Linked DNA regions of Bosea vaviloviae. The main gene of each other region encodes a partner of the protein of the gene in region 2 in a complex. Links are inferred from orthologs where the notes say so. Each region holds a gene or a part of one and is shown on either strand. Other genes may lie near its edges. The genes, in order: secG, secY and secA.

Region 1 (9,993 bases), 620 kb from region 2 along the record:
AGCAAGCAAACCCTTGTTCGAGAGCAGTGACTTCCACGGCGGTTCGATGAACTGGCAGCGCGAGCCCGCGAGCGCGCTGGCATAGCGTTCGCGGAAGAGCCATTCCCAGGGGTAGAGCTTGAACAAGGTCTCGATCGGCACATTGGAGCCGTCGCAGAAGCGGCCATCGCTGAGCAGGCCGATTTCTTCGATGAAGGTGAAGCGGGCGTCGAGCCCGGCCTGCTTGGCGCAATCGAGCAGATAATCGACCGTGCCCTTGTCCTCGGCGCTCTCCTGCACGCAAGCGAGATGCAAGCGATAGGGCGACGGCGCGCGCAGCCCGGCAAGGGCTGCAATCAAGCGCTCATGCAATGAATTGAACTGGTCGCAACCGGCGGGCAAGCTGCCGTTCGCCATGGCGCGCTCAAGCCAGTCCCATTGCACGACACTCGATTCGAACAGGGCTGTCGGCGTGTCGGCATTATATTCGAGCAGCTTGGCCGGCCCCCGTCCGTCATAGGCCAGGTCGAGCCGGCCATAGAGATTGCGCTCGCCGCGCTGCCAGCTCTCACGGATGAAGGCCCATTGCGCGTCGGGAATGGCGAGCCGGGTCAGGACCGCGTCATCGTCGATCGCCTTCTCGATGAAGGCGAAGCAGAGCTGCTCGATCGCCTCGGTCGGCGCCTCGATATCGCGCTCGATCTCTTCCAGCGTGAAGGCATAGGCCGTGCGCTCGTCCCAATAGGTCGCGCCGTCAATGGTGTGGAAGGCAAAGCCGAGGCGCTCGACCTGGGCCTGCCAATCGGCGCGTGCTTCGAAGACGACGCGGCGCATCTCAGGACGAGGATGAGGAACTGAAGGAATGCGAGGTCGAGCCAAAGCCGCCGCGCGATGTCGTGCTCGTGCTCGCGACCCCACTGACGGTGCCGCTACGCGCCACCACAGCCGCGCCGGAGGTCGTCGAATAGGCGCGCGACGAGGAGCCGCTGCGGCCGCCATAGCTGCCTCCGCCGCTGCTGCTCGATGAGGAGCGGGCCTGCTGGCATTCCTGCGCCGGGCTGCCGGGCGGGCAGGCCTGTTGTGTCGGCGGCAACAGGGGCTGTGCCGCTCCGCCGCCCTGGCTGAGGCTGCGGGCGAGCATGATGCCTGCGAGTGCGGGGACAATGACCTGCGCTCCGTTCCAGACCGCGCTTCGGCACGAGCCTGAGCCATATTCGGTCTCGCAGGCGCTGGTGCTGGTGAATTTCTTCGCGTCACGCAAATGATTGGCCGTGGCCTCGTTGAAGCGCGCCTCGCATTGGCTCGACGAGAGCTGCCCTGCGGCGCGGCATTCGGCGAGGCTGTTATAGACGAAACTATCCTCCTGCGTGTCGTCGCCGGAATTGGCCCATATCGTCGCGACCAGGACGACGCCCGCCGCCGCCAGGCCAATCTGGGTCGAGCGCTTCATGCCCGCCTCCCCCTCAGGCCGTCATGCTGGCCGCAGCCAGCGTGCCGGAGATCACGGCAATGACGGCCAGCATCGCCGCCGAAGGCAGGCGATCTTCCTCGATCTTGCGCGAAAGCTCGGGGATCAGAATGCGCGCCAGCCCATAGGCGCCGAACTGGATGATCATCGCGGCGAGGCCCCAGAGCACGAGGTCGGGGATGCTGCTGGCCTGTGCGATTGCCTTTTCAAGCGGGATCGAGAAGCCGGTGACATTGCCGCCGAGCGCCACGGCCGCCGAGAGGTTGCCACCGCGGATCAGGGCAATCTCGTCATGGGCGGTCAAGCGCAGATAGACCGCAGCGAAACAGGCGATCAGCGCCACGCCAAGTGCGAAATAGAGCAGAAACGCGGGAAGCCCCGCCATCGAGATCGCCATGCCGCTCGCCCCCGGGCCGCAAGATTCAGTCCGGTGACTATACGTGAGTTGTGCCGCAACGCCAGTGCACCGAAGCTCGGACGATCTCGAAGTTCGGCGGGTCGTATAGACACCTTCCAAGCCCGGTCAGGATTGCGGTAGCTTGCCTTCATGAAGATACGCGCAGCCAGTTGTGCTTGTGGCCAGCTTCGCCTCAGTTGCGAGGGCGAGCCCGTCAGCGTTTCCCTGTGTCATTGTCTCGAATGCCAGAGACGGACTGGCAGTACTTATGGGATCGCCGCCTTCTTCCCACGCTCCAAGATCAGCATCTCGGGCGTTTTCTCGGATTACTCACGACCATCCGACAGCGGCTATGCGGTGATGCATCATTTTTGCCCCGGCTGCGGCAGCACGGTCTTCTGGGAACCAACGCGAAAGCCGGATGTAGTCGCCGTCGCCGTCGGAGCCTTCGCGGATCCGGCGTTCCCCGCCCCCACGAAGAGCGTTTATCGGGAACACCGGCATCCCTGGGTCGCCGCGCCTGAGTGAGGCGGCGGCGAGATGCATCGGCCCGAAAAGTGGGAACCGGTTTTCGGAACAAGCCGATGCAAGATCAAAACACTACAGCATCAGACCGAATACGATTTTCGGTCTGATGCTGTAGAACGTTTTCGAGTGAAGTGGATACCGGTTCGCGTGAAGACAACGCGTTGAAACAAAGCGCAGGAGCAATTGAACGATCCAATTGGATCGGAAATTGCTCCTGCCCGGTTCAGACCAGGCGGCTTTGCACGACAGCTGCCTCGACGAAGCTTGCGAAGAGCGGGTGCGGCTCGAAGGGACGCGACTTCAGCTCCGGGTGATACTGCACGCCGATGAACCAGGGATGGTCGGGATATTCGACTGTTTCCGGCAGCAGCCCATCGGGTGAGACGCCGCTGAACTTCAGCCCTTGCGCCTCGAGCCGCTCGCGATAGCTCATATTGACCTCGTAGCGATGGCGATGACGCTCGGAAATCTCGGTCCCGCCATAGATCTTGGCGATCTTGGTGTCGGGATCGAGGATCGAGGCATAGGCGCCAAGCCGCATGGTGCCACCGAGATTTCCGTCGGCCGCGCGCTGCTCGAGTTCATTGCCGCGCATCCATTCCGTCATCAGGCCAACGACGGGCTCCTCCGTCGGTCCGAACTCGCTGGAATTCGCCTTTTCGATATGGGCGAGCGAGCGGGCCGCTTCGATCACGGCCATCTGCATGCCGAAGCAGATGCCGAAATACGGCACCTTGTGCTGCCTGGCGAACGTCGCAGCCTTGATCTTGCCCTCCGCGCCGCGGTGACCGAAGCCGCCGGGCACGAGGATACCGTGGACATGCTCGAGGAAGGGCGTCGGGTCTTCCTTCTCGAAGACCTCCGATTCGATCCAGTCGAGATTCACCTTCACCCGGTTGGCGATGCCGCCATGCGTCAGCGCCTCGATGAGCGACTTATAGGCGTCCTTCATGCCGGTATATTTGCCGACGATGGCGATGGTGACCTCGCCCTCGGGGTTCTTCACCCGCTCGGAGATGCGCCGCCAGTTCGAGATGTCGGGTTCAGCGCTGGCATCCATGCCGAAGGCGGCCAGCACTTCGTTGTCGAGCCCCTCCGCATGGTAGGAAAGCGGCACGTCATAGATCGAAGCGACGTCCCTCGCCTCGATCACGGCGGTCTCGCGGACATTGCAGAACAAGGCGAGCTTGCGACGCTCCTCGCGCGGGATCTCGCGATCGGTGCGGCAGAGCAGGATGTCGGGCTGGATGCCGATCGAGCGCAATTCGGCGACCGAATGCTGGGTCGGCTTGGTCTTCAGCTCGCCTGCGGTCGGGATATAGGGCAGCAGCGTCAGGTGGATGAAGATGCACTGGCCGCGCGGCAATTGCTGGCTGGTCTGGCGGATCGCTTCCAGGAAGGGCAGGCTCTCGATGTCGCCGACCGTGCCGCCGACTTCCATCAGGACGAAATCATAGCCCTCATTGCCGGTGAGGATGAATTCCTTGATCGCATTGGTGACGTGCGGAACGACCTGGATCGTCGCGCCGAGATAGTCGCCACGGCGCTCCTTGGTCAGGATGTCCATGTAGATGCGACCGGTGGTGATGTTGTCACCCCGGTTGCAGGGCCGGCCGGTGAAGCGCTCGTAATGGCCGAGATCGAGATCCGTCTCGGCCCCGTCATCGGTGACGAAGACCTCGCCATGTTGATACGGGCTCATCGTGCCCGGATCGACATTGAGGTAGGGATCGAGCTTGCGCAGGCGGACCGTGTGGCCGCGCGCTTGAAGAAGAGCTGCGAGAGCCGCCGACGCCAGGCCTTTGCCAAGCGAGGACACCACGCCGCCGGTGATGAAAACATACCGCGTCATGGGAGGTCACCTTTAACGCCAAGGTTTCGATTCGCGAAGCGGGGCCGCGCAGGGCCGGTGTGCTTCACACGCTTGTCCACAGCCTGACGAGTCCAGCGACCCTCCAGGCTGTATTTGTCCGTCGGGCCTGATCCATCAGGGCCACTATAGCAGCGCACCCGGATCAGGCTCGGTGGGAGCGGCCGGTTTCCCGGCGACTTCCCGTCAAAAGAGAAGGGCCGGTTTCCCGGCGATTTCCCATCAAAAGAGAAGGGCCGGTTTCCCGGCCCCTGCCCTGTCGTCATTGCTGCGGCGCCGCGGGAGGCGTCGGCGGCTGCGAGCCGCCGCTCGGCCCTTGCAGTTGCCGCAATTGGTCGAGCACGCCGCCGGCATTGGGGGCGCTCGGACCAGTCGGGTTGACGGGCGCGCTCGTCGTGGGCGCGCCGTCGATGATCGAACGCTGCACGCGGCCGCGATTCGCCATCACCGCGAGCACGATCGAGGTCAGGAAGAAGGCTCCGGCCAGAATCGCCGTGGCGCGGGTCAGCGCGTTGGCCTGGCCGCGGCCGGTCATGAAGCCGCCCGCGCCGCCGCCGCCGGAGCCCATGCCGAGCCCGCCGCCTTCGGAGCGCTGCAGGAGGACGACGCCGACGAGTGCGACCACGATGATCAAATGGATGACGATGAGAACGTTCTGCATGGTCTCACGAAAATGGGTATGGAGCGGGCCGCCGCAAGAGCGCCCCGCCCCGTCTGCCCGTATCGGGCTTGTAGAGGTCGCGGCGCACATAGCACGCGTCTACGAAGCGCACCACCCGGCAAATCACGCTTGGCGACGCGCCGGACTCAGGCGCAGGCCCGCGCGATCGCCAGGAAGTCCTCGGCCTTGAGGCTCGCGCCGCCGACGAGCGCGCCATCGACATGGGCGACATTCATCAATTCCGCGGCGTTAGAGGGCTTGACCGAACCGCCGTAAAGCAGGCGAACGCTGGCAGCCACCCCTTTGCCGAGAAGCCGGCCGAGCTCTGTGCGGATCGCCTCATGCATTTCAGCGACATCGGCAGCCGTCGGGGTCAGGCCGGTGCCGATCGCCCAGACCGGCTCATAGGCGATGACGAGACCAGCCGCCGTCGAATCCTCCGGGACCGAGCCGCGCAGCTGCTTCTTGACGATCGCCAGCGCCTTGCCGGCCTCGCGCTCATCCTTGGTCTCTCCGACGCAGATGATCGGCACCAGCAGGGCGTCCCGCGCGGCTTGCGCCTTCGCCTTGACGATGGCGTTGGTCTCGCCATGGAGCGTGCGCCGCTCGGAATGGCCGACGATGGCGAAGCTCGCACCGGAATCGGCGAGCATCGCGGCCGAGACCTCGCCGGTGAAGGCGCCGCCGGCATTGGAGCTGCAATCCTGCCCGCCGGTTGCGATGCGCGATCCGATCAATGCGGCCGTCGTGGTATAGAGCAGGGTCGCGGGTGGGCAGACCGCGAGATCGACAACCGCCTTCAGCGCGGTGTCATAGCCCTTGGCGACCTCGACCGCGATGGCGAGATCGGCCTTCAGCCCGTTCATCTTCCAGTTGCCGGCCACCAGCGGCCTGATGTTGCGCGTCACGTCTCGCCTCCCAATATGCTGCGCCGGCTCTAGCAACGCCCGGCCCCTGCCGCAATCGCCCGGCACATCGCAGCACCGATCGACGCAGGAATGATTGCGAGTTGCGCAAGCGGTTCCTATAAGCGGCACCGACAAAAACCGGCGGCGCGCCCACTTGCGCCGCATCCGGACAGGAAAGACTTAAATTCAATGATGATGCAGGGCATCCGCAAGGCGGGTCAGAGTTTCCTCGGGAAGCTCATCATCAGCATAACATTCGGCTTCCTGATCCTGTCCTTTGCGATCTGGGGCATCGGCGACATCTTCCGCGGCTATGGCCGCAATGAAGTCGCTCGCGTCGGCAAGGTCGAGATCGGCCTCGAACAGATGCGCACGACCTATCAGAACGAGATCCAGACGCTGACCCGCCAGCAGCGCCGCCAGATCACGCCTGATATGGCGCGCGCGATCGGCCTCGACCGGCAGGTGCTGTCGCGGCTGGTGACGGAAGCGGTGCTCGACCAGACGGCGCAGGGCATGCGGCTCGCCGTATCCGACGAGACGATTCGCAACCTGATCTTTGACGATCCGACCTTCCGTGACGCGTCAGGCGCTTTCTCGCCGGCCCGTTTCAACGAATTGCTGCGCAACAACGGCTATACCGAGCAGGTCTATGTCCGCGAGCAGCGCGCCACGATCCTGCGCCAGCAGCTCGCCGAGATGGTCGTGGGCGCAGTCGCCGCGCCCGTGGCCCTGCAGGAGATCGGCCACCGCCTGCGCAACGAGAAGCGCAGCGTCACCTTCGCCCGCGTTCCGGTGAGCGCTGCCGGTGAGATCGCCGCGCCGACCGAGGCGCAGCTCAAGACTTTCTTCGACGAGCGCAAGGCCGCTTTCCGCGCGCCCGAATACCGCACCGCCAACATGCTCTCGATCTCGGCCGAGACGGTCGCCGATCCGGCCTCGGTCAGCGAGGACGACGCTAAGGCGCGCTACGAGCAGATCAAGGGCCAGCGCTTCAGCTCGCCCGAGACGCGCGCGATCCAGCAGATTGCCTTCCCGACGCCGGAAGAGGCGCAGGCCGCCAAGGCCCGCATCGACGGTGGCGAGACCTACGAGGCAGTGGCGACCCAGCGCAACGTCGCCGAGAAGGATCTCTCGCTCGGCACCTTCGCCAAGAGCCAGGTCTTCGATCCGGCCGTACGCGATGCCGCCTTCGCCCTGGCGCAAGGCGCGGTCAGCGCTCCGGTGACGAGCGCCTTCGGCCCTGTCCTGCTGCGCGTGACCGCGATCACGCCCGAGCGCGTACGCCCCTATGAGGAGGTCGCGGCCGAGCTGCGCAGCGAGATCGCGACCAGCCGCGCCACGAGCCTGATTACCGACCTGCACGACAAGATCGAGGATCAGCGCGCTGCCGCCAAGCCGCTGGCCGAGATCGCGAGCGAATTGAAACTGCCCCTGCGCACGCTCGGCCCCGTCGATGCAGGCCTGCGCAAGTCCGACGGCTCGACCGAGACGGCCGTGCCGGGAGGTGACGCGACCGTGCAGGCGATTTTCCGCTCGGATATCGGCGTCGACAACGAGGCGATCCGACTGCCGCGCGACACAGGCTATGTCTGGTTCGACCTGACCAAGATCGATCCCGGCCGCGCGCAGGGCTTCGACGAGGTCAAGGCGCAGGTCGAGGCGCAATGGCGCGCCGACGACGTCGCGAGCAAGCTCTCGACCAAGACGCGCGAACTCGTCGCGCAGCTCGACAAGGGCGAGGCCTTTGACGCAGCCGCTTCGGTCGCCGGGCTCACGATCGAAAAGGCCGCCGATCTCGGCCGGCAGGAGCAACGCCCCGAATTGCCGGCCAATGTGGTCAGCCTGATCTTCGGCACCGCTGTCGGCAAAAGCGGCGCGGCGTCCCTCGCCGATGGCGGGCGCGTGCTGTTCAAGGTCGATAGCGCGACTGTGCCGCCCTATGCCCGCACGACGCAGGAAGCGGAGAATTTCGCCCGCCTGCTCGCTTCGAGCATCAGCGAAGACGTCCTGTCGCAATATGTCGGCAAGCGGCAGTCGGAGCTCGGCGTCAGCGTCAACGAGGCCGCATTCCGTAACGCTACCGGCGGCGCGCAGAATTGACCATGCAAGCCGCTCTCGAACGCTTCGCGCAAAGCTATGAGGCCGGCACGGCGCAATTGCTGAGACAGGTGCTGGTCGGCGATTGCGAGACGCCGGTCGCCGCCTTCCTGAAGCTGCGGCACGCGACGACGGGCCCGGCCTTCCTGCTCGAATCGGTCGAAGGCGGAGCCGTGCGCGGGCGCTACTCGATGATTGGGCTCGAGCCGGACCTGATCTGGCGCTGCCATCACGGCGAGGCCGCCTTGTGCCGACCAGCGCTCGGCGACAGCTTCCTCACCGATCCGCGCCCGGCCTTCGAAAGCCTGCGCGCATTGCTGGACGAGAGCGCGATCCCCGACAGCGAAGGGGCGGAAGGCGAGAAGCTGCCGCCCATGGCCGCCGGCGTGTTCGGCTATCTCGGCTACGACATGGTGCGCCTGATGGAGCGCCTGGCCGAGCCGAAGGAGACCGGCACCGGCGTTCCCGACGCGATCCTGATGCGCCCGACGCTGATGGTCGTGTTCGATTCGGTGCGCGACGAGATCCATGTCGTGACCCCGGTGCGGACCCAGCCCGGCGTCGCGGCCCGCGCGGCCTATGAGCAGGCGCAGGAGCGGCTGGAGGCCGTGGTGATGGCGCTCGAAGGTTCGTTGCCGGCCGATGCCGCCATCGACATCGCCAATTTGCCGGAGCCGGCGATCGTCTCGAACACCAGCGAGGCGGATTTCCACGCCATGGTCGCCACCGCGCAGAACTATATCCGCGCCGGCGACATCTTCCAGGTCGTGCTGTCGCAGCGCTTCGAGGCGCCCTTCCAGCTGCCGCCCTTCGCGCTCTACCGGGCGCTGCGGCGGGTCAATCCGGCGCCGTTCCTGTGCTATCTCGACTTTGCCGACTTCCAGATCGTCTGCTCCAGCCCCGAAATCCTGGTCCGCCTGCGCGACGATACCGTCACCATCCGGCCGATCGCCGGGACGCGGCGTCGCGGCGCGACGGTGGCTGAGGATGACGCGCTCGCCGAGGAATTGCTGGCCGACCCGAAGGAACGTGCCGAGCATCTGATGCTGCTCGATCTCGGCCGCAACGATGTCGGCCGGGTCGCGCAGATCGGCTCGGTGAGGGTGACCGATTCCTTCTTCATCGAGCGCTACAGCCAGGTCATGCACATCGTCTCGAATGTCGAGGGTACGATCGACCCGCAGCATGACGCGCTGGCCGCCTTGTCCGCCGGCTTTCCCGCCGGCACGGTCTCGGGCGCGCCGAAGGTCCGGGCGATGGAGATCATCGACGAATTGGAGCACGATGCGCGCGGCGCCTATGGCGGCTGCATCGGCTATTTCGGCGCCAATGGCGAGATGGACACCTGCATCGTGCTGCGCACGGCGGTGGTCAAGGACGAGCGCATGCATGTCCAGGCCGGCGCCGGCATCGTCTACGATTCCAACCCGGAATCCGAGCAGGCCGAGTGCGTGAACAAGGCCAAAGCCCTGTTCAAAGCGGCGGAAGAAGCGATCCGCTTCGCCTCGCGGGTCGGACGTGGGCAGTAGGACCGATATGGCGCTCGCGGCCTGCGCCCGTAACCGATGCGCTTGACCGCCCTGCCCGAGACCGTGCATGACCTTCGCCCGAAAACACGGCTCGAAACCATGCGCATCCTGCTGATCGACAACTACGACAGCTTCACTTGGAACCTCGTCCACCTGATCGGCGGGCTGGGGGCCGACGTCGTCGTGCGCCGCAACGACGCGGTCACGGTCGCCGAGGCGTTGTCTGACGATTACGACGCGATCGTGCTGTCGCCCGGCCCCTGCACGCCCAACGAGGCCGGCATCTGCCTCGACCTCGTGCGCGAGGGTGCCGGAACCAGGCCGATCTTCGGCGTCTGCCTGGGCCTGCAGGCTATCGGCCAGGTCTTCGGTGGCGATGTCGTGCGGGCCCCCCTGCCGATGCACGGCAAGATCTCGGCGATCCGGCATCAGTCGCGCGGCATGTTCCGTGGCATCAACGGGCCGATCCAGGCAACGCGCTACCATTCGCTCGTCGTGGCTCGCGAGACTTGCCCCACGGCGCTCGATATCGAGGCGGAAAGCGATGACGGAT
Region 2 (5,295 bases):
AGGACGTCTCGGTCGCCATGGACAATGGCGCCATCGCCGTCCAGCCGCGCTCGCAGACCAAGCGTGCTCGCTCGCTCTGGGGCACCTCGCGTGCTCGTGTCGCCAATCTGGTGCTGGGCGTCACCACGGGTTTCGAGAAGAAGCTCGAGATCAACGGCGTCGGCTACAAGGCCGCCGTCAATGGCAAGGTGCTCAAGCTGTCGCTCGGCTACAGCCACGACATCGACTATCCGATCCCGGAAGGTGTCGCGATCGTCACGCCGAAGCCGACCGAAATCGTGATCACCGGCATCGATAAGCAGGTGGTCGGCCAGACCGCCGCCGAGATCCGCGATTATCGCGGCCCCGAGCCCTATAAGGGCAAGGGCGTCAAGTACGCCGGCGAATTCATCTTCCGCAAGGAAGGGAAGAAGAAGTAAGCGCCATGAGCAGCAAGCAGACAGAAAACACTGCGCGCCGTCGGGCTCGCGTCCGCCGCGCCATCAAGGCGGTCGCCAATGGCCGCGCTCGCCTGTCGGTGCACCGCACCGGCAAGCAGATCTACGCCCAGGTCATCGACGACACGAAGGGGGTCACTCTCGCTTCGGCTTCGTCGCTGGACAAGGACATCCGCGCCGACATCAAGTCGGGTGCGAATGTCGAGGCCGCGACCGCGATCGGCAAGCTGATCGCCGAGCGCGCCGTCAAGGCGGGTGTGAAGGACGTGGTCTTCGATCGCGGTTCCTACATGTATCACGGCCGCGTCAAGGCGCTGGCCGAGGCGGCCCGCGAGGGCGGCCTGAACTTCTGACGCGCATTCCGTTCGGCCGGAAACGGCCGGACGAAAGCTGAAGAACTGAGCGTGTTCCTGTCGAGATGTGGAATCCACTCTCGCAGGGCACGCTTCAACGTCGTTCCATCCGGAACGCTCGAGCGAGCGGCGAACGCCTTGGAGCGTCGTCCGCGCAAGTAAGAGGACTAAAATGGCGAGAGAACCTCGTGACCGCGATCGCGAAGAGCGCGATTCGGAATTCGTGGACAAGCTGGTCCACATCAACCGCGTCGCCAAGGTGGTGAAGGGTGGGCGTCGCTTCGGCTTCGCCGCGCTCGTCGTCGTCGGCGATCAGAAGGGCCGCGTCGGCTTCGGCCACGGCAAGGCCCGCGAAGTGCCGGAAGCGATCCGTAAGGCGACTGAGGCCGCCAAGCGTGGTCTCGTCCGCATTCCGCTGCGCGAAGGCCGCACGCTCCATCACGATGTCCAGGGCCGTCACGGCGCTGGCAAGGTCGTGCTGCGCGCTGCCCCGGCCGGTACCGGCATCATCGCCGGCGGCCCGATGCGCGCCGTCTTCGAGGCGGTCGGCATGCAGGACGTGGTGTCGAAGTCGCTCGGCTCCTCGAACCCCTACAACCTCGTCCGCGCGACGTTCGACGCGCTGAAGAACGAGGACAGCCCGCGCGGCGTCGCCGCGCGTCGGTCCCTGAAGGTTTCGGCCCTGCAGACGCGTCGTCGCGATGCTGGCACCGATGCCGCGGCCGAAGTGTGAGGGTGGGATCATGGCAAAAGCTGAAACCACCGTCGTCGTCGAGCAGATCGGTAGCCCGATCCGCCGCGAGGCTTCGCAGCGCCAGACCCTGATCGGTCTTGGCCTGAACAAGATCCGCCGGCGCTCGACCCTGGTCGACACGCCCTCCGTGCGTGGCATGATCGACAAGGTCAGGCACCTCGTCCGCGTCATCGACGTGAAGTGAGGGGAATCGTCCGATGAAACTCACAGACATTCGTGACAACGAAGGCGCGCATAAGTCGCGCATCCGTGTCGGCCGCGGTATCGGCTCCGGCAAGGGCAAGACCGGCGGACGCGGCGTCAAGGGCCAGAAGGCTCGTGCCGGCGTGGCGGTCAAGGGCTTCGAAGGCGGCCAGATGCCGCTCTATCGCCGCCTGCCCAAGCGTGGCTTCCACAACCTGTTCTCCAAGGATCTGAACGAGGTCAATCTCGGCCGAATCCAGCAGGCAGTCGAAGCCGGCAAGCTCGACGCCAAGGGCGCGGTCACGATCGAGGCGCTTGTCGCCGCCGGCGTGATCACCCGTCAGGCGACCGACGGCGTCAAGATCCTGGGCGTCGGCGAACTCAAGGCGAAGCTCGCCTTCGAGGTGGCCGGTGCGTCGAAGTCGGCGGTTGCCGCCATCGAGAAGGCCGGCGGTTCGGTGAAGATCCTGGCGCCTGCGAAGATCCTGGCGCCTGCCGCTTCACAGGCGTGAGCCAAGCTCTTACATGAGCGTTTGCGAACGGCGGCCGGGCCAGAAGCCCAGGCCGCCGTTTGACTGTTTATGATACCATCCAAGGACCGGACGCATGGCATCGGCGGCTGAACAGCTTGCTTCAAACCTGAATTTCGGCGCGTTCGCCAAGGCGGATGAGCTGAAGAAACGCATCTGGTTCACGCTCGGCGCGCTGATCATCTACCGGCTCGGCACCTATGTCCCGCTGCCCGGGATGAATCCCGACGCCGTCTCGGATCTGTTCAAGCAGTCCCAGTCCGGCGTGCTTGGCCTGTTCAACATGTTTTCCGGCGGCGCGGTCGGCCGGCTCGCGATCTTCGCGCTTGCGATCATGCCGTACATCTCGGCCTCGATCATCGTGCAGCTGCTCTCCAGCGTGATCCCGACCTTCGAGGCGCTGAAGAAGGAAGGCGAGCAGGGCCGCAAGGTCCTGAACCAGTACACGCGCTACCTGACGCTGGTTCTCGCGGTCTTCCAGGCTTATGGCATCGGCGTCGGCCTGCAGGGCTCGGGCAATCTCGTGCTGGAGCCGGGTCCGTTCTTCCTGCTCTCGACCACGATCACGCTGGTCGGCGGCACGATGTTCCTGCTCTGGCTCGGCGAGCAGATCACCAGCCGTGGCATCGGCAACGGCACCTCGATGATCATCTTCTCGGGCATCATCGCCGAATTCCCGTCGCAGCTTGCCCAGACCCTCGAACTCGGCCGCCAGGGCGCGATCTCGACCGGCCTGCTGCTGCTGATCCTGGTGATGGCGATCTGTGTCATCGCCTTCTGCGTTTTCATGGAGCGCGCCCAGCGCCGGCTCCTGATCAACTATCCCAAGCGCCAGGTCGGCAACCGGATGTATGAGGGCCAGACCTCGTTCCTGCCGCTGAAGCTCAACACGGCCGGCGTGATTCCGCCGATCTTCGCGTCCTCGCTGCTGCTGCTGCCGACCACGATCGCGAGCTTCTCGCAGGCCTCGGGCGGCACGGGCCTCCTGTCGGTGATCGCGACCTATCTGGCCCATGGCCGGCCGCTGTTCATGTTCCTCTATGCGGCGCTGATCATCTTCTTCTGCTTCTTCTACACCGCGATCGTGTTCAATCCGGTGGAGACGGCCGACAATCTCAAGAAGCATGGCGGCTTCATGCCCGGCATCCGCCCGGGCGAGCGCACCGCCGAGCATATCGACCGGGTGCTGACGCGCATCACCGTGCTCGGAGCCGGCTATTTGACTATCGTCTGCCTTATCCCCGAGTTCATGATCACCTATGCCCAGATACCGATCATTCTCCTGGGCGGCACGTCGTTGCTGATCGTGGTGACGACGACGATGGATACCGTGGCGCAGGTTCACGGACATTTGCTGGCCCATCAGTATGAGGGGCTGGTCAAGAAGGCCAAGCTGCGAGGGGCGAAGCGCTGATGCGATTGATTTTCTTGGGGCCGCCGGGGGCGGGTAAGGGCACTCAAGCGGCGCGTATCGTCGAAGCGCACGGCATTCCTCAGCTTTCCACGGGCGACATGCTGCGCGCTGCCGTCGCCGCCGGTACGCCGATCGGCATCAAGGCGAAGTCGGTGATGGATTCCGGCGCGCTGGTTTCGGACGATATCGTCATCGGCATCGTCGCCGAGCGAATCGAGCATGCGGATGCCAAGAAGGGCTTCATCCTCGACGGCTTCCCGCGCACCTTGGCTCAGGCAGAGGCGCTCGACGCGATGCTGGCGTCCAAAGGGCTCAAGCTCGACAAGGTGCTGGAGCTCAAGGTCGACCAGACCAAGCTCGTCGACCGCATCGTCAAGCGCGCCGAAGAGGCGAGGGCGGCCGGGCAGCCGGTGCGCAAGGACGACGATCCTGAGGTCTTCAAGACCCGGCTCGAGGCCTATAATCGCGATACCGCGGTCGTCGCGCCCTATTACGCCAAGCGTGGGCAACTGACCGATATCGACGGCATGCAGCCGATCGACGCCGTGACTGCGGCGATCGAGAAGGCCTTGGCCTGATACTGATTTTTGCTTTGGCACGATTCTTGGTCGCGGCGGGTTGACTCGTTGCGCTCAAGCGACTAACGACCCGACTTCCGGTTTCATGCAGCGATGCCGACACCTTCGCAAGAGGGGACGGCGTCGCGTTTACGCATGTGACCGTTTCAACGCCTCGCAGAGGCCGGCCTCCACCGGCGCGAGGTTATTTTTCACCGCCGTCGCGCCATCGGGCGTCTCGGCCGACATGGAGAAGAGACCATGGCTCGTATCGCGGGCGTCAACATTCCCACCGGCAAGCGCGTCGTCATTGGCTTGCAGTACATCCACGGCATCGGCGCCCAGAAGGCCAAGGAGATCTGCTCCAAGGTCGGCATCGCTGATGAGCGCCGGGTCAACCAGCTGACCGACGCCGAAGTCCTGCAGATCCGCGAGACGATCGACCGCGACTACCTCGTCGAGGGCGATCTGCGCCGTGAAGTCTCGATGAACATCAAGCGTCTGATGGATCTCGGCTGCTATCGCGGCCTGCGCCATCGCCGCTCGCTGCCGGTTCGCGGCCAGCGCACGCACACCAACGCCCGTACCCGCAAGGGCAAGGCGAAGCCGATCGCCGGCAAGAAGAAGTAATTTCGGGCGAATAGCGAAATGGCGAGTGGCGAGTGGATTTGATCCGTTCGCTATTCGCCACTCGCCATTCGCTTTTCTACTCCCCAGCGCCTGGCATGACGGGCGCGCTCGAAGGATGAAAGACCTATGGCCAAGGAAGCCCAACGCGTTCGTCGCCGCGAACGTAAGAACATCGTCTCCGGCGTTGCCCATGTGAACGCCTCGTTCAACAACACCATGATCACCATCACCGACGCGCAGGGCAACACGATCTCGTGGTCGTCCGCCGGCACGATGGGCTTCAAGGGCTCGCGTAAGTCGACCCCCTATGCCGCCCAGGTTGCCGCTGAAGACGCCGCCCGCAAGGCTGCCGAGCACGGCATGCGCACGCTGGAAGTCGAAGTCACCGGCCCGGGTTCGGGTCGTGAGTCGGCGCTGCGCGCCCTGCAGGCTGCCGG
Region 3 (7,959 bases), 4.7 Mb from region 2 along the record:
AACCAGCCGAGATCGCCGCCTTCCTTGCCGGAGCCGGGATCCTTGGAGAGTTCGGCTGCGACCTTGGCGAAATCCTCGCCCTTCTTGACGCGCTCGGTGGCCGTCTTGGCCTGGGCCTCGTCCTCGACCAGGATATGGCGCGCGTGGATCTCCTCCTCGGGCGGCAGCGCCTTGACGGTGTCGTCGAACAGCTTCTTGGCGGCTTCCGGGGTCGCGGCCTTCTTGGCCTCGCGCTGGAGATATTCGTCGAGCAGGACCTTGTCGCGGTTATAGGCGAGGCGGGCGGCGAAATCGGGGCCGTCGGCGACCTTGGCGTCGGTGGCGGCCTTGGCGCCGAGCTTGAGGTCGACGAGATAATTCACCACCTCGTCGCGCTTGCGCTCCTCGGGAACCTGCGCCAGTCGCTCGCCGAGATCCTCCGTCGCCAGCGCGACGTCGCGCTCGGTAATGGCGATGCCGTTGACCTTGGCCACGATCTTGTCGGCCTGGGCCAGCGCGGCGGGTGTCGCGGCGAGCACGAAACCGAGAGACATCATGGCGAGACGTGACAGCGTCATCGGGTCAAACCTTCCGCAAGCAGCAAAAACCGGTCATTTGCGCTGCACTGCCAGTTGAACGCGGCAAAGGCAAGGCAGCTGCGCGGTTTAAGGCTTTCGCGGCGCGATGCTGTGCCGGCCTTTGCGCGGCTTACGCAGTTCGATGGCGCCGCTCCCTTGGAACCGCGCGACGAAAACCCCACATCGGTTGCGAATTCCGCCGCCGGCCAAGGCTCGTGCTTGGCGCAAACAAGGCTCGCACTTGGTGCAAAGCGGTGCTGGACCCCGCCCCCGCACGCGTCTAAACACGCGGTCGAATTGAGAATTATCGGGCTTTCGCCCGCGCGCGGGTCACCGCGGACGCAAGGCGAAAGCTGCACTATCGAAAGGCCCAACAATGCTTGGCGCGCTCGCAAAGAAACTCTTCGGCTCGTCGAATGATCGGCGGGTCAAGGGCTATGGCCCTCGTGTCGCGGCGATCAACGCGCTCGAAAACGAGATTGCCGCACTCAGCGACGAGGCCTTGCAGGCGCGCACCGCCGAGTTCCGCCAGCAGCTCGCCAATGGCGCCAAGCTCGACGATCTCTTGGTGCCGGCCTTCGCCACGGTGCGCGAAGCGGCCAAGCGCGTGCTCGGCCAGCGGCCCTATGACGTGCAGCTTGTCGGCGGCATGGTGCTGCATGAGGGCGCCATCGCCGAGATGAAGACGGGCGAGGGCAAGACGCTGGTCGCGACCCTGCCGACCTATCTCAATGCGCTCGAAGGCAAGGGCGTGCATGTCGTCACGGTCAACGATTACCTAGCCCGCCGCGACGCGGAATGGATGGCCAAACTCTACAACTTCCTCGGCCTTTCCGTCGGCATCATCGTCCATGGCATCGACGATGAGGAGCGCCAGCGCGCCTATGCCAGCGACATCACCTACGGCACCAACAACGAATTCGGCTTCGACTATCTGCGCGACAACATGAAATACGAGGTCGCGCAGATGTCCCAGCGCGGCCACCATTTCGCGATCGTCGACGAGGTCGACTCGATCCTGGTCGACGAGGCGCGCACGCCGCTGATCATCTCCGGCCCGCTCGACGACAAGTCCGATCTCTATGTCGCCATCGACAAGATCCTGCCGGGGCTGGTGGCCGGGGATTTCGAGGTCGACGAGAAGCAGCGTGCCGTCTCGCTGACGGAGGCCGGCAACGAGCATATCGAGGAGCTGCTGCGCGAGGCCGACCTGCTGAAGGAGGGCGATCTCTACGACGCCCAGAACGTCACGCTGGTCCACCACGTCAACCAGGGCCTGCGGGCGCATTCGCTGTTCCAGCGCGACAAGGACTACATCGTCCGCAATGACGAGGTCGTCATCATCGACGAGTTCACCGGCCGCATGATGCCGGGCCGGCGCTATTCGGAAGGCTTGCACCAGGCGCTCGAAGCCAAGGAGCACGTCACCGTCCAGCCCGAGAACGCGACGCTGGCCTCGATCACCTTCCAGAACTATTTCCGGCTCTATTCCAAGCTCGCCGGCATGACCGGCACGGCTTCGACCGAGGCCGACGAGTTCTTCGAGATCTACAAGCTCGAAGTGGTCGAGATTCCGACCAATGTCCCGGTCGCCCGCAAGGACGAGGATGACGAGGTCTACCGCACCTTCGAGGAGAAGGTCCGCGGCGTCATCCGCGAGATCAAGGCGGCACAGGAGAGCGGCCAGCCCATGCTGGTCGGCACGACCTCGATCGAGCGCTCGGAGCTCGTCGCCGAGATGCTGGCGAAGGAAGGCTTCAAGCAGATCGATTTCAGCGACCCCAGCGGGCTGGAGCCGATCTACGCCGCCGCCCGCGCCGGCAAGCCCTCGAACGCCTTCGCCGTGCTGAACGCCCGCTTCCACGAGCTGGAGGCCTATATCGTGGCGCAGGCCGGCGTGCCCGGCGCCATCACCATCGCCACCAACATGGCCGGCCGCGGCACCGATATCCAGCTCGGCGGCAATGCCGAGATGCGCATCAATCACGATCTCGCCGGCATGGCGGAAGGGCCGGAGCGGGAAGCCGAGGCGAACCGCATCCGCGCCGAGGTGATCGACTTCAAGCAGCGCGTGATCAAGGCCGGCGGGCTCTACATCGTCGGCACCGAGCGCCATGAGAGCCGCCGCATCGACAACCAGCTGCGTGGCCGCGCCGGCCGCCAGGGCGATCCGGGTCGGTCCAAGTTCTTCCTGTCGCTGCAGGACGACCTGATGCGCATCTTCGGCTCCGACCGGATGGACGGCATGCTGCAGAAGCTCGGCCTCAAGGAGGACGAGGCGATCGTCCATCCCTGGATCAACAAGGCGGTCGAGAAGGCGCAGGGCAAGGTCGAGGCGCGCAACTTCGACGTCCGCAAGAACATCCTGAAATACGACGACGTCATGAACTCCCAGCGCAAGGTCGTGTTCGAGCAGCGCCGCGACTTCATGCGCCAGCCGACCGTGCGCGAGACCATCGACGACATGCGCCAGGGCGTCGCCGAGGATCTCGTCGGTCGTCATATCCCCGAGGAGGCCTATCCGGAGCAGTGGGACACCGCCGCGCTCAAGGAAGGCGTGATGCAGTTCCTCAATCTCGATCTGCCGATCGAGGATTGGGCGAAGGAAGAGGGCATCGCCGATACCGAATTGCGCGAGCGCATCCGCAAGATCGCCGACGAGGATTACGCGGCTCGCATCGAGCGCAACACCGAAGAGGTGATGACCTATGTTGAGAAGCAGGTGCTGCTGCAGACGCTCGACCATCTCTGGCGCGAGCATCTCGTCACGCTCGATCATCTCCGCCAGGTCATCGGCTGGCGCGGCTATGCTCAGCGCGATCCGCTGAACGAGTACAAGCAGGAGGCCTTCGAGCTGTACGACTCGCTGACCGACCGCCTGCGCGAACAGGTCACCGGCAATCTGATGCGCATCGAGGTGCGTTTCGACGCGCCGGAGGAACCGGGCAGCCTGCCACCGCAGGATGAAGCCGGTTCCGGCTTCGGCGGCGATTACGGCGCGGCCGGCCTGCAATATGCCGCGATCGAGGGCGACACGGCCGTGCTCGACCGCAACCCGACCGACCCGGCGAGCTGGGGCAAGGTCGGCCGCAACGAGGCCTGCCCCTGCGGCTCCGGCAAGAAATACAAGCACTGCCACGGCCAGTTCGTCTGAGGCGTGGTCGCTTCTCTTGCACGCGACGATACCCGGCTTCGTGCCGGGTATTTTCGTTGAATGGAGGGGTGGAGCAGAGCGCTGCGAAGCGTGAGTGCTAGGTCTGGCCGAAATATTCTATCGTGCTTCCTTTCTCATTGGAGCTCGCACCTCTTGATGCAGGTCGGCGGAGGCAGATCAACGGCAGCGGGGTCAGGGCAGCGCCTGCGGCTTTTGGCCTTGCCGACCGAGCGTGGATCGTCGAAGCGCAGCCGGAACAGCCTCGTCCGGCAGATCTTCCGCCTCCCTCAGCGAGAGAGCCATATGTCCTTTCCCGCCAGCGCTGGCGTCTTTGCCGGCCTTTCGGTTCTTGTTCTGGGCTCGGCTCATGCACAGCCATTGGACGACGTGCTGGAATGCTCCGGGCCGTTCGCGAAAGACATGGACGAGGCGGCGCTCGTCAAAGCATTCGGGGCCCAAAATTTCGTGCGTGCGGACATCGATATCGGCGAACTGACCACGGAACCCGGAACAGTCATCTTCCCAACGCACGCGAAGCGACGCATCGAAGTGTTGTGGCATGACATGAGCGAGAGGCGACGACCCCGTTCGATCACCGTAAGGCATGCATCCACCTGGACGATCGCGGCGCGGTTTCCCGATCAGCGACGGCTCACAGTCGGCACGCCTCTCGCTCAGGTGGAGGCGATCAACGGGAAGCCGTTTCTGCTTTTCGGGTTCGGGTGGGACAACGGCGGATATGCGGTTGGCTGGGAAGGTGGGGCGTTGAAGAATGCCGTCGCTTGCAACCTCTTCCTGCGCTTCGAGCCTGATCCCAAGGCAAAGGATAGCGCCCTGAGCAAAGCGTCAGGGGGCAAGCAGTTCAAGTCTTCAAGCCCTGCGATGCGCGCGGTCAGGCCCACGGTGTCGTCGATCTCGCTGGGCTGGCCCGAGTAGCGCAATTCGATGCCCGCTCTCCAGGCGCTCGCCAACCGCAGCGGAAACGCCGGCGGGTTTTGGCGTGTCGACCAGGATCAAGCGGGGCCTCTCTTGCAAGTATAGCGGTCCTTCCAGCATGTTCTTTTTTATGACAATGGAAAGATAATCAACCACGCTCTCTGGCGAGGGGCAAATTGTATGATCAAATTGTTATTTATCGGATTTTCAATTTCGGTTTTGAATACATCGGTTTTTATGTCTCGAGCCAGCGCTGAAGATGCGCCTCCAGATAAATGGGGATGGGAGTTGATGAATGATGGGCGCCTTGTTTATGGCGTTGAAAACAGTGACATTACGAAGTTTGTAGTGATCTTCTCAAAGAAGCGCAGTCGAGTAGAAATTCTGATCGATATCAGGCCGAAGGCCGGAAAATTCGGAGACAAAACTCCGATCAGTTTTCAGACTGGAATTGAGAAGCGGCATTATACCGCCGTGTTAACGGAACTCGATGGGATTAGCGGTACTGATGTCGAACTCAGTATCCCGCTTTCGGCAAAGCTTTTCGACCTGCTTGAAGGCGGTGAAACGATCCTCGCCCAGGTCGAGGGCGCGCAGGTGCGGTTGCCGCCCTTCGGCACCCAGCGTGCAGAGGCTTCACGCGCTTTCAGGAAGAACTGCGCAGGCTGAACCCTCGCCCTTGCATCAGCCCGTCGCAATCGTCAGGTTGCATTCGCACCGCAGTTGCAACGACTCGATTGGGAGACGGCTCGGATGGTTGTAATGACGGGCGCGAATATAGCCATCCTTCTCCTTGTCGGTATCGTCATCCTCGGGCTTGCGCTTGGCGTGCGCACCGTGCCGCAGGGCTACAACTATACCGTCGAGCGCTTCGGCCGCTATTCGCGCACGCTCAGCGCGGGGCTCGGCCTGATCTGGCCGTTTTTCGACCGCATCGGCCACAAGGTGAATGTCATGGAGCAGGTGCTCGACATTCCTTCGCAGGAGGCGATCACCAAGGACAATGCCGGCGTGCGCATCGACGCCGCTGCCTTCTACCAGGTGCTCGACGCTGCCAAGGCCAGCTACGAGGTCTCCTCGCTCGGCCAGGCCCTGATGATCCTGACGATGACCAATATCCGCACCGTGGTCGGCTCGATGGACCTCGACCAATTGCTCTCCCATCGTGATGAGATCAATGAGCGGCTGCTCAGGGTGATGGACGCCGCCGCCTCGCCCTGGGGCGTCAAGGTCACGCGCATCGAGATCCGCGACATCCTGCCGCCGGCCGATATCGCCGGCGCGATGAACCGGCAGATGAAGGCCGAGCGCGAGAAGCGCGCCGCGGTGCTGGAGGCGGAAGGCCTGAGGCAGGCCGAGATCCTCAAGGCCGAGGGCCAGAAGCAGTCGCAGATCCTCGCCGCCGAGGGCCGCAAGGAAGCCGCTTTCCGCGACGCCGAGGCGCGCGAGCGCTCGGCCCAGGCCGAGGCGTCCGCGACCGCCATGGTCTCGGAAGCGATCAGCAAGGGCGATATCCAGGCGGCGAACTTCCTCATCGCCGAGCGCTATACCGACGCGCTGAAGGCGATCGCCTCCGCCCATAACAGCAAGGTGGTGATCGTGCCGATCGAGGCGGCCGCGCTTGCAGGGACTGTCGGCGGCATCGCGCAACTGACCCGCGCGGTCTTCGGCGAGGAGGCGGTCGCGACGCGCCGCGCCGCTTCGGTTCCGCCGTCCGGCCGCACGAACGGGTGAGGCCGGTCATGCTGCTGGACTGGTTTTCCTCGCTTGGCGGCTGGAGTTGGGTCGTGCTCGGCCTCGTGCTGATCGGCGGCGAATTGCTGGCGCCGGGCGTGTTCCTGATCTGGCTCGGCCTCGCCGCGCTGCTGACGGGCGTCGTCGCCGGGCTTTTGGGCATCGGCTGGCAGAGCGCGGCGCTGGTGTTCGCGGCGCTTTGCGTCGTCAGCGTGCTCGCCGGGCGACGCCTGACGCTGCGCAAGGACGAGGAGCCCGATGCCGCGACGGGCCTCAACGATCGCGGCCGCCAGCTCATCGGCAAGGTTTTCCGATTGGAGGCGACGATGACCGGCGGCGAGGGCCGCATCCGCGTCGGCGATTCCTCCTGGCGCGTCACCGGCCCGGAATTGCTGGCGGGCAGCGACATCAAGGTGGTGCGGGTCGAGGGCGCGACGCTTGTGGTCGAGAAGGCCTGAGCGTCATTGCGAGCACCCGGGTTTTGCCTTGCAAGCCCGAGTACAGGCTCCGCGAAGCAATCCAGGAGGGCTCGCTCGACGGCTCCTAGATTGCTTCGCTTCGCTCGCAATGACGCTGAGGGTGCGACAGTGTGTAGGACAGGGAGCGCAGGAATCCGGTTGTGTCATGCGGCAGCGGGTCTATAGCGAACGCTCCGTCGCCAGCCCGATCGTTCCATGACACTCCGCACGCAACGCCTGTCCCTCTCCAAGGACCGCATCAAGGTCCTGCTTCTGGAGGGCATCAATGATTCCGCCGCCGATCTGATGGTCCAGGCCGGCTATACCAATATGGTCCGCCTGCCCAAGGCGCTCGACTATGATGCGCTGCTCAAGGCCGTCGAGGGCGTGCATGTGCTCGGCATCCGCTCGCGCACGCAGCTCACGGAGCCGGTCTTCGCCCAGGCGAGCCGGCTCTTCGCGGTCGGCTGCTTTTCCGTCGGCACCAATCAGGTCGATCTGCAGGCGGCGCGCGGGCGCGGCGTGCCGGTCTTCAACGCGCCCTTCTCGAACACCCGCAGCGTCGCCGAATTGACGATCGGCGAGATCGTCATGCTGTTGCGCAAGATCACCGACCGTTCGGTCTCGGCGCATGGTGGCGGCTGGGACAAATCCGCGAACGGATCCTTCGAGGTGCGCGGCAAGGTGCTGGGTATCGTCGGCTACGGCAATATCGGCAGCCAGCTCTCGACGCTCGCCGAGGCGATGGGCATGCGGGTGATCTATTTCGATCAGACCGACCGCCTGCGCCATGGCAACACCGAACCGGTCGACAGCCTCGCCGAGTTGCTCGGCAATGCCGACATCGTCTCGCTGCATGTACCGGAGACGCCGGCGACGCATGGCATGATCGGGGCCGAGCAGATCGCGCAGATGCGGCCGGGCAGCTATCTCATCAACAATTCGCGCGGCACGGTGGTCGATCTCGAGGCGCTGGCCGTGGCCTTGCGCGAGGGCCGGCTTGCGGGCGCAGCCGTCGACGTCTTCCCGGTCGAGCCCGCCTCCAATGCCGACCGTTTCGTCTCGCCGCTGCAGGGCCTGCCCAATGTCATCCTCACCCCTCATGTCGGCGGCTCGACCG

What was found.
Region 1: secY (region 2) and secG share a complex: the UniProt entries of both Escherichia coli proteins name them as parts of the sec protein translocase complex. The link is inferred for Bosea vaviloviae from one-to-one orthologs.
Region 3: the proteins of secY (region 2) and secA are in contact, whole or in part, in a crystal structure (PDB 3DIN), measured with the Thermotoga maritima proteins. The link is inferred for Bosea vaviloviae from one-to-one orthologs. Residues at the interface, in WP_004081795.1 of Thermotoga maritima: Glu108, Gly109, Glu110, Glu111, Ala236, Glu237, Arg238, Arg239, Ile240, Thr241, Ile242, Gln243, Tyr244, Ala245, Arg246, Arg247, Val248, Thr249, Gly250, Arg251, Arg252, Val253, Tyr254, Gly256, Ala257, Ser258, Thr259, Tyr260, Leu261, Pro262; in WP_004082002.1 of Thermotoga maritima: Glu261, Ala262, Arg263, Lys300, Ala301, Arg302, Thr303, Ile304, Ile305, Leu323, Tyr324, Asp325, Pro326, Val329, Ser330, Tyr333, Ile336, Lys340, Phe345, Val349, Glu363, Phe364, Tyr374, Ser375, Gly376, Gly377, Glu393, Ile395, Thr482, Ser483.

Annotation. Positions count from the first base shown.
Region 1 is NZ_CP017147.1:4,400,151-4,410,143, forward strand. The notes cover bases 3,205-5,902. They hold secG (preprotein translocase subunit SecG), read right to left. Parts: upstream 4,904-5,902; coding sequence 4,505-4,903; downstream 3,205-4,504. Other genes in these bases: pyrG (CTP synthase), read right to left, coding at 3,205-4,224; tpiA (triose-phosphate isomerase), read right to left, coding at 5,050-5,811. Outside these bases: BHK69_RS20095 (glutathionylspermidine synthase family protein), read right to left, coding at 1-813; BHK69_RS20100 (DUF1190 domain-containing protein), read right to left, coding at 815-1,429; BHK69_RS20105 (DUF350 domain-containing protein), read right to left, coding at 1,443-1,844; BHK69_RS31600 (GFA family protein), read left to right, coding at 1,995-2,372; more of pyrG, read right to left, coding at 2,596-3,204; BHK69_RS20125 (peptidylprolyl isomerase), read left to right, coding at 6,001-7,914; trpE (anthranilate synthase component I), read left to right, coding at 7,917-9,440; BHK69_RS20135 (anthranilate synthase component II), read left to right, coding at 9,540-9,993. UniProt on the Escherichia coli protein: Subunit of the protein translocation channel SecYEG. Overexpression of some hybrid proteins has been thought to jam the protein secretion apparatus resulting in cell death; while this may be true it also results in FtsH-mediated degradation of SecY.
Region 2 is NZ_CP017147.1:5,024,694-5,029,988, reverse strand. Bases 1,506-4,502 are described here. They hold secY (preprotein translocase subunit SecY), read left to right. Parts: upstream 1,506-2,333; coding sequence 2,334-3,671; downstream 3,672-4,502. Other genes in these bases: rpsM (30S ribosomal protein S13), read left to right, coding at 4,490-4,502; BHK69_RS23035 (adenylate kinase), read left to right, coding at 3,671-4,249; rplO (50S ribosomal protein L15), read left to right, coding at 1,742-2,239; rpmD (50S ribosomal protein L30), read left to right, coding at 1,534-1,728; rpsE (30S ribosomal protein S5), read left to right, coding at 1,506-1,523. Outside these bases: rplF (50S ribosomal protein L6), read left to right, coding at 1-419; rplR (50S ribosomal protein L18), read left to right, coding at 425-790; more of rpsE, read left to right, coding at 963-1,505; more of rpsM, read left to right, coding at 4,503-4,858; rpsK (30S ribosomal protein S11), read left to right, coding at 4,985-5,295. UniProt on the Escherichia coli protein: The central subunit of the protein translocation channel SecYEG. Consists of two halves formed by TMs 1-5 and 6-10.
Region 3 is NZ_CP017147.1:288,485-296,443, reverse strand. The notes cover bases 549-3,911. They hold secA (preprotein translocase subunit SecA), read left to right. Parts: upstream 549-933; coding sequence 934-3,711; downstream 3,712-3,911. Other genes in these bases: BHK69_RS01390 (peptidylprolyl isomerase), read right to left, coding at 549-557. In the rest of the region: more of BHK69_RS01390, read right to left, coding at 1-548; BHK69_RS01380 (hypothetical protein), read left to right, coding at 4,015-4,647; BHK69_RS01375 (hypothetical protein), read left to right, coding at 4,828-5,316; BHK69_RS01370 (SPFH domain-containing protein), read left to right, coding at 5,401-6,381; BHK69_RS01365 (NfeD family protein), read left to right, coding at 6,390-6,839; serA (phosphoglycerate dehydrogenase), read left to right, coding at 7,056-7,959. UniProt on the Escherichia coli protein: Required for protein export, interacts with the SecYEG preprotein conducting channel.